2 regions of the Amorphus sp. MBR-141 genome follow, and region 2 is predicted to be linked to the other one. Evidence: riboswitches for the same ligand, from Rfam matches in the RefSeq annotation. Region 2 holds a riboswitch; the other holds the start of a gene.
The links. Region 2 has a riboswitch for thiamine pyrophosphate ahead of ACSSVZ_RS00090 (hydroxyethylthiazole kinase). Riboswitches for the same ligand answer to the same signal wherever they lie in the genome.
Positions count from the first base shown of each region.

Region 1: it holds a riboswitch for thiamine pyrophosphate, as region 2 does, so the genes downstream of both, ACSSVZ_RS05715 (ABC transporter permease) here and ACSSVZ_RS00090 (hydroxyethylthiazole kinase) in region 2, are expected to answer to the same signal.

Region 1 covers NZ_JBRJGW010000003.1:179,681-184,086, forward strand. Annotated here, with positions in the region: gene ACSSVZ_RS05710 (ABC transporter substrate-binding protein) at 156-1,097, opposite strand; gene ACSSVZ_RS05715 (ABC transporter permease) at 1,137-1,880, opposite strand; TPP riboswitch at 2,116-2,226, opposite strand; gene ACSSVZ_RS05720 (hypothetical protein) at 2,405-4,285, opposite strand; gene ACSSVZ_RS05725 (adenylosuccinate synthase) at 4,367-4,406, opposite strand, start outside.
Region 2 covers NZ_JBRJGW010000001.1:15,498-19,903, reverse strand. Annotated here, with positions in the region: gene ACSSVZ_RS00105 (YbhB/YbcL family Raf kinase inhibitor-like protein) at 1-262, opposite strand, end outside; gene ACSSVZ_RS00100 (helix-turn-helix domain-containing protein) at 359-1,258, opposite strand; gene rpsD (30S ribosomal protein S4) at 1,518-2,135, shown strand; TPP riboswitch at 2,259-2,359, shown strand; gene ACSSVZ_RS00090 (hydroxyethylthiazole kinase) at 2,455-3,204, shown strand; gene thiE (thiamine phosphate synthase) at 3,197-3,862, shown strand; gene thiD (bifunctional hydroxymethylpyrimidine kinase/phosphomethylpyrimidine kinase) at 3,859-4,406, shown strand, end outside.

The DNA of each region.
Region 1 (4,406 bases), on a different contig from region 2:
CCACGGCGACCGGCTCCGCGGGGGCGGCCTGACCCGCCGGCGCGCGGTCGCGCGCAGGAACTGGCAAAGTCCCAAAAGAGTCCATCCGGATTTGCTGTGCGAACAAGCGACGGTCCAGCAGCTGAATGCTGCTGGACCGTCATCGGCTGCCGCGCCTACTGAAGCTCCACCGCGAAGCTCTCCACCGGCGGGGTCGTCGTCACCAGCCCCTGCGCCTTCATGAAGGCGCCGAAGCGCGCATAGCGGCCGGTGTCCAGCGCCGACGGCCTCAGCGCGAAGCGCCTGAGCGTCTCGACGAAGGCCTGCCGGTTCAGCTCGTCGTCCAGGTCCGGCTCCGCCTTGAGGAACACCTCCAGCGCCTCGTCCGGATGGTTGGTCTGCCAGGTGACGGCCTTCTCCACCGCCCGCATGAACGCCGCCAGCGCCGGGTCCGACAGGCGGTCGTTCTTGGCCACGAAGATCAGCTCGTCATAGGCCGGCACGCCGTGCTCTTCGGGGAAGAAGGCGCGGCCGGCGGCCCCTTCCAGCTTGAGCTGGGTCAGCTCGAAGTTGCGGTAGGCGCCGATCACCGCGTCGACCTGCTTCGACAGCAGCGCCGGCGACAGCGAGAAGTTGACGTTGACCAGCGTCACGTCGTCGAGGCTCATGCCGACGGAATCGAGCATGGCGGCAAGCAGCGCATCCTCGAAGCCCGCCACCGAGAAGCCCACCGTCTTGCCTTTCAGGTCCTCCAGCGTCTTGATCGGCCCGTCTTCCAGCACCACCAGCGTGTTGAGCGGCGTCGCCACCAGCGTGCCGATGCGGGTGAGCGGCAGCCCCTCCTCGACCTGCTGGTAGAGGCTCGGCTGGTAGGTCACGGCGATGTCGCCCTGGCCGGCGGCGACCAGCCGCGGCGGCGCGCTCGGGTCGGACGGGGCGATCAGCTCCACCTCAAGCCCTTCCTCGGCGAAGAAGCCCTTCTCGCCGGCGATCACCAGCGGCGCATGGTCCGGGTTCATGTACCAGTCGAGCAGCACGGTGAGCCTGGTGGTGTCGGCCGCGGCGGGGGCGGCGAAGGCGAGCGTCGCGGCGAGGCACGCGAGGGCGAGGCGGAACATGAAGTGGTCTCCCTTTCAGGGGGTTGGTGAGGGGATGAGCTAGAGGTTTTCTGGCGCCCACGGCGCCAGCCGTCGGGCCGCCGCGTCGACGCCGAGGCGCAGCGCCACGGCCATGGCCGCAAGGCAGAACAGGGCGGCGAACAGCACGTCCGACTGAAGCCGGGCGTTGGCCTGCAGCATCACGAAGCCGAGGCCGGCGGAGGATCCCACCCATTCGCCGACCACCGCGCCGATCGGCGCCACCGCCGCGGCGACCTTCAGCCCGGACAGCAGGCTCGGCAGCGCCGCCGGCATACGGAAATGGACGAGCGTCTGCAGGCGCCCGGCGCGGTTGAGCAAGGCGAGGTCGAGAAGGCCCGCATCGGTGCGGCTGAGGCCGTCATAGTAGGCGGAGGCGACCGGGAAATAGATGATCAGCGTCGCCATCACGATCTTGGAGGCCATGCCGTAGCCGAACCACAGCACCAGCAGCGGCGCGATGGCGAACACCGGCAGCGCCTGGGTGACGATCACCACCGGCAGGATCAGCCGCCGCGCCAGCGGCATCAGGGTCATCGACAGGGCGGTGGCGACGCCCATCAGCGAGCCGATGAGGAATCCCAGCAGGATCTCGCTCAGCGTCACCAGCGTGTTGGCCAGCAGGTACGGGCCGCGCGCCTGGAACGCCGCCGCGACCTTCAGCGGCGGCGGCAGGATGAACGGCGGCAGCGCAAAGATGCGCACCACCGCCTCCCAGATCAGGAGGAGGCCGACGGCCACCAGCACGGCTCGCAGGACGGACATCACCGGATCGGGCGCGCGTGCCTAGATCGGGTCGGGCGCGGGCGCGGCCCGGCCGGACCTCCGGAACGCGGACGCCGGCGGTCGCCCGGCACGGCTGCCGGCGCACGGGTGCCCGGACACGTCGCGGGCGTCGATCGGGCCGCGCGGGTCCGGCGGTCGGTTCTTGGCGCGGGAGGCGTGCAGCATGGGATCTACCGTCCAAAAGAGTCGGAATCGGGAGATCCGGGGATGACGAGCGGTCGGTCGTGTCCGTCCCTTCGCCGGTATGACCCGGATCAGGTTCAAAGGGTTCGGCACACCTGTCGTGCCATCTCAGCTCGCCGTGCGAGCTCCCCTCGGAACGCCGTCATTGTTGCCCGAACCGGTGCCGGGGCGCAAGGGCCCGGACCGCGACGGCCCGGACGGCCTCTCGTGCCGGACAGTTGGCGCCGCCTGATCGCAAGCCCCTCGAGCCCATGAAAAAGCCGGCCCCGCGGAACGGGGCCGGCTCTGTCTCGCGTCCGGTGCGGCGGACGACCGCCCGGTCAGTTGCCGGCCCAGGCCGCCAGCGCGTCGTCGATCGCCTTGGTGCCTTCCGGCCCCTTGTTGAGCGTCAGGATGGCGCGGCCGCCGTTGGTGTAGAGCAGCGGAATGTCGATCCAGCTGCGCGTCTTGAGCAGCTCGAGGTTCTGCTTCTGGTCGGCCTCCGTCGCCGAAAGCGCGATCCAGAACAGGTTGTCCGACACCTTCGCCGACGCCCCCAGCAGCGCGTTGCCCTGGGCCGCCTCGGTCTGCTTCATGATCAGCCCGGGCACGTTGGCGATGCTGCCGCCGGGGAAGTCCGAAGGCAGCTCGAACTCGACCTCGACCAGGTGGCTGGCCGGCAGCGCCGAATCACCGTTCTTGCGGAACAGCAGCGTGACGGTCATGTCGCGCGCCGGGATTTCCAGCCTGGCGCGGACCACCGGCTCGGCCGGCTGGCCGCCGATCGATTCCTGGGCGAAGTTCCAGGTGATGGTGCCGCGCTGGGCGTTGCCGCCCTCGGCGGCACTCGCGCCTTCCTCGTAGAGCACCACGTCGAAGTCGCCGGACGTCGCCGTCGACTGCTGCGGCTGGACCGACGGGGTCGCGGCCGCCGGAGCCGGCGTCGTCTCGGCAGGCGCCGGCGTGGTGCCCGGCAGCGGCGCTTCCTGCTGGGTGCCGTCGCCGTTGCGCGGCGTCACCACCCGCGTGGTCTTCACCGTACGGGCATCGGGCGCCACGACGGGGGCGGCCTCCTCGTCGGCCGGGGCGCCGATGCGGTCGGAGATCTTGCTGGATTCCGCGTCCGAGGTGGTGGCCGGCGTCGTGGACGATGACTGGGCCGTCTCGTCGGACGACGACATCATCGCCATGATCGCGTCGCGCTGGCTGTAGAGCGCGAACGCCCCCACCGCGAGCACCAGCAGGATGACCAGCGGCGCAATCAGCCAGCGCAGGCTGCGCCGGCGGCCGCGCTCCGCCGATTCCGGCGGATAGGCTTCCTCGAGGGGCGCGTCGTCGTAGTCGCCCTCGTCGTAGCCGTCGTCCTCGTAGGGTTCGTCGTCGTAGTCCTCGTCGTCCGCGGCGCGCGGCGCGTCGTCGATGCGGTCGTCGACGGGCTCGCCCGCCGGCCCCGGCGCAGCGCTGCCACGTCGGCGCAGCCAGCCGCGCCGGTCGGCGGACGGCGCGATCGCCGGCGTCTCCGCCTCGGCCGCGGCCTCCTCGATCTCTTCCTCGCTCAGGTCGTCCTGCGGTCCGGCCTCGGGCGGCGCAACCGGGGCGCGGGCAGGCCCCTCACCCCGGCCGAACGGACGGCGGAACGCGCCGCGGTCGCCGGAGGTCTCGGGCGGTGCGGCATCGACCTCGTCGACGTCGGCGACATCGGGGATCGGCGGCGCCGGACGTCCGAGGCTCGGCTCGCGGCGGCGCTGCCCGGCATCGGCGGACGCCGTGTTCTCGGGCGGCGGGACGCGCGTCGGCGCGGAGGCGTCGGGACGCCCCGGGACGGCGGTCGGGGCACGCGGGGCCGGGCGCTGGTCGCCACGCTCTTCGGCGCCGGCGCGGGGCGCGGTCGGGAAGCTGGGGCGGGTCGGGGCGGCCCGCGGCGGCTCGGGCTGCGACGGCGCGGCGGGCGCCACCGGCGGGGCCGGGCGTGGCGGCGGAGCAGGTGCTGCCGTGCGCGCCGCGGCCGGCGTGTTGGACGAAATCGGCGCGCCGGGCGCCGGCGAGCGGCCGGCCCGGGCGATTTCCGCCTCGAGCTTGCGGATCGCGTCTTCGAGCGCCAGCCGCTGCTGGGTCACCTCTTGAGCCGGCAACGGCGGATCGAGGCTCTGCAACTGCTTGAGCAGCGCCTTGCGCGCCTTGTCGTAGACGGCCCGCCGGTTGGGGCCGCTCTTGTCCGGCAACGCCGAAACCGCTCGTTTCAGGACCGTGTGGAAATCCGCCATCGCGCGAGAAGGGCCCTATTGCTGTGAGTTTGCGGAGACTTAGCCCCGAAACGGGTCTTCCACAAGGATTGTGTCGTCC
Region 2 (4,406 bases):
AATCGGCCGGAACGTCCGCGTCGGTCATCAGGACCGCGTACGACCCCGTACCCTCCGGCCCCTCGCTCCAGCGGATCTCGGGGCTGACGTTCGTCTCGTCCGCCCCCTCCGGCGGGCAAAAGGCGGCGCTGTCGGCGAAGCGGCCCGCCGCGTCGACGTCGCCGATCGTCACGTCGAGGGTCTCTCCGGCCACCGCCGCCCCGGCGACCAGCGCGAACGCCGCCGCCGCAAGGCCCATCCGGGTCAGCTGAAATCCACTCATGGTCCGTCTCCTGATCGTCGGGGTTTATGGCCGCGACGATAGGCGTGCCCACGCCGGAAGATGGGCCCGGGTCGATCAGGAATGCGCCGGAACCGATCAGGCGTCTGGGCCGTCGCGGCGGCTGCCGCGGACGGCGGAGGGCAGGACGCCGAACGCCTCCTGGAAATGCCGGGCAAAGTGCGAGCGCGAGGTGTAGCCGGTCGCGGCGATCGCATCGGCGACGTCGGCGTCCCGCTCGGCGAGGATGACGCGCGCCGCGCGCATCCGCTCCTGCAGCAGGAGGCCGCGCAACGTCTCGCCCTCCCCCTTCAGCCGCCGGCGCAGCGTCGCCTCCGACATCGACAGCCGCTCGGCGACGATGGCGGGCGTCCAGGCGAAGTCGAGCCGGTGGCGGATCATCAGCCGCACCGCCTCAGCGACCGACCGCTCCACGTATTTCGGCGCGATCGGCAGCACGCCCCGCTCGGCGAGCACAAGCAGGATCTCCAGGATGCGGTGTTCCACGACCCGCCGCGACGCGCCCGCCTGTCCCGCCAGCGCCTCGCCCGCATGGACGATCGCCGAGCCGAGGGCGGCGTCGAGGGCGACGGCGGTGCCCGGCTCCGCCCGGGCGTCCGACAGGCTCGGCCACAGCCGGGCCGCCTCGATCACCAGGTCGCGCGGGAAGGTCACGCACAGCGCCCGGTAGACGCCCGTCGTCTCGTCCGGCACGTTCACCACGTCCACGTGCGACCCCGCCGCCAGCGCGATGGCCTCGCCCGGATGGTAGGTCCGCCGCTCGGCGCCCCAGAGCACCTCCTTGGTCCCCTCGATCACCACCACCAGCGCCGCCGCCGGCATCGTGAGCTCGCCCACCGCTTCGCGGGTGCGCGCCACGAAGGCGGTCATCGGGGTATGCTGGTCCGCTTCGAGGAGGTGGCGCGTGTCTCGCTCGGCGAACGGACGGAGGGCCGCGAGGAGCGTGCGGCGCGGATCGCCGGATCGGATCATGGTCATGGCTCGGTCCGTTGTCCGCCTTCGAGGGCCGCGGTTGCGCCCGGTTTGCACCGGCCTATTTGACTTGGCCGCCGGTTTCGCCTATCTCACGGCCCTTCGCTGGCGGCAACGCTGGCGGATTTCACGCACCCGTGGGATGTGGCGAAGCTTCGCACCGTCCCTGTCAGCCCGGATCTTGTGGGCAGAGGAGGGGGCGTGTCCATCGTTCCCAAAGAACATCCGTTCTCAAGAACATCGAAACACGAAGGACACGGTTTATATGTCGAAGCGCCATTCGCAGAAGCACAAACTCGACCGCCGCATGGGCGAAAACATCTGGGGTCGCCCGAAGAGCCCGGTCAACAAGCGCGAGTACGGCCCCGGCCAGCACGGCCAGCGCCGCCGCAGCAAGCTTTCCGACTACGGCATTCAGCTGCGCGCCAAGCAGAAGCTGAAGGGCTACTACGGCAACATCTCCGAGAAGCAGTTCCGGAAGATCTACGACGAAGCCGTCCGCATGAAGGGCGACACCTCCGAGCGGCTGATCGGCCTGCTGGAGAGCCGCCTCGACACCATCGTCTACCGCGCCAAGTTCGTGCCGACCGTGTTCGCCGCGCGTCAGTTCGTCAACCACGGCCACGTGATGGTGAACGGCCGCAAGGTCAACATCCCGAGCTACCGCTGCAAGGTCGGCGACGTCATCGAGGTGCGCCAGCGCTCCAAGGACATGATCCTCGTGCTCGAGGCGGTCAGCCTCGCCGAGCGCGACGTGCCCGACTATCTCGACACCGACCACTCCAAGATGACCGCGGTCTACAACCGGGCGCCGGGCTTCGGCGACGTGCCCTACCCGGTCAAGATGGAACCGAACCTGGTCATCGAGTTCTATTCGCGCTGATGTGAGGCTCCGCCTCATCGCGACGCCGTTCAGGCCGCCCTCCGGGGCGGCCTTTTCGTTTGTCCGGCACGGAGCGAAGCCGCACCCCTTGCGCAACGGGACCGTGCTGGCTACATCTGGCGAACTGTCTCAAAGGGGTGCCCGGACGGGCTGAGAGGCGATCCTGCCAACCCTGCGAACCTGATCCGGGTCATGCCGGCGGAGGGATTGAGATGACGGACGTCAAAGCCGCCATGGGCGGCCCCCTTACCCACCAGACCACGCTTCCGGGCCAAACCATCCGTCGGTCGACCATCGACGACGGGGGAGCGGACGCGTCATGACCGGCACCTCCGGCAGGATCGATGCCGCCGCCGTCGGCGCGGTGATCGCCCGCGTCCGCGACTGGGCGCCGCTGGTCCACTGCATCACCAACACCGTCGCCCAGAACTTCACCGCCAACGTGCTGACCGCGCTGGGCGCCGTGCCGTCGATGACCATCCACGCCGACGAGGTCGCCGCGCTGGTGGAAAGCGCCGATGCGCTGCTGGTCAATCTCGGCACGCTGGACCCCGACCGCCGCCTCGGCATCGAAGTCGCCGTCGCAGCCGCCCAGGAACACGGCAAGCCGTGGGTGCTGGATCCGGTCAAGGTGAACCGGGTGGCCACGCGCCGCGCCTTCGCGCTCGGCCTCATCGAGGCCCGGCCCGCCATCGTGCGCGGCAACACGGCCGAGATGGCCGCCCTCTTCCCGCATCTCGGCAGCGGCGGCATGGTCGTCGCCGTCACCGGCGCCCGCGACAGCCTGTCCGACGGCGACCGCACCATCCTCGTCGACAACGGCCACCCGCTGCTGGCGCGGATGATCGCCACCGGCTGCGCCCTCTCCGCCCTGATCGCGACCTGCCGCGCGGTGGAGAACGATTCGCTGCTGGCGGCCACCGCCGCCACGGTTGCCTGGAGCGTCGCCGCCGAGCGCGCCGCGGAAGGCAATCCCGGTCCCGGCACCTTCGCCGTCCGCCTGATCGACGAGATCGGCGAGATCGATCCCGACATCATCGAACGATACGCAAGGATCAGCCGTGGTTGACGTCCGCGTCTATGTGATTCTCGACCCCGAACATGCCGGCGGGCGGCCGCTCGCCGAGCTCGCGCGTGCCGCAGTCGACGGCGGCGCGACGCTGCTGCAGTACCGCGACAAGACCGCCGAGAGCGGCGAACTGGTCGCCACCGCCCGCGCGATCCTGTCGGCGATCGAAGGCACCGGCGTGCCGCTGCTGATCAACGACCGCATCGACGTGGCGCTCGCCGCGGGTGCCGACGGCGTCCACGTCGGCCAGACCGACATGGCGCCCGACGACGCCCGCCGCCTGCTCGGCCCCGACCCGATCGTCGGCCTGACGGTCCGCTCGATGGCCGAGGCGGAGGCCGTTCCCGCCGATCTCGTCGACTATGTCGGCATCGGCGGCGTGTTCGCCACCACCAGCAAGCAGAACCGCAACGCCCCGATCGGGCTCGCCGGCCTGGCGGAGATCTGCACCTTCCTCGACACCCGTGCGCCCGACCTCGGCCGTGTCGCCATTGCCGGCATCACCGCCGACACGGCGGCCGCGGTGGTCGATGCCGGCGCGCACGGCGTCGCAGTCATCTCCGCGGTTTCCGCCGCACCGGATCCGGCCGCCGCCGCGGCGGCGCTTCGCCACATCGTCGACCACACCCTCACCTCCGGGAAGACCGCTTCTTCATGAGCACTCCGATTGCGCTGACGATCGCCGGCACCGACCCGTCCGGCGGCGCCGGCATCCAGGCCGACCTCAAGACCTTCGCCGCGCTCGGCGTCTTCGGGGCGTCGGCGATCACCGCCCTCGTTGCCCAGAACACCCAGGGCGTGCGCGCCCTCCACGACGTGCCGGCCGACTTCATCCGAGCCGAGATCGACGCCGTCTTCGACGATCTCACCGTCCACGCCACCAAGATCGGCATGCTGTCGAAGCCCGTGGTCATCCGCACCGTCGCCGAGGCCCTCGATGCCCACGGCGCCCGCAACGTCGTGCTCGATCCGGTGATGATCGCCGCATCCGGCGACCCGCTGCTCGACGATGCGGCGGTCGCCGACGTGCGCGACGTGCTGCTGCGCCGTGCGCTGGTGATCACCCCGAACCTGCCCGAGGCGGCGCGGCTGCTGGAGTGCGAGGCGGCGGCGACCCAGGAGGAGATGCAGGCCCAGGCCGAGCGGCTGCTGGCGTTCGGCCCCGGCGCGGTGCTGCTCAAGGGAGGCCACGGGACCGGCTC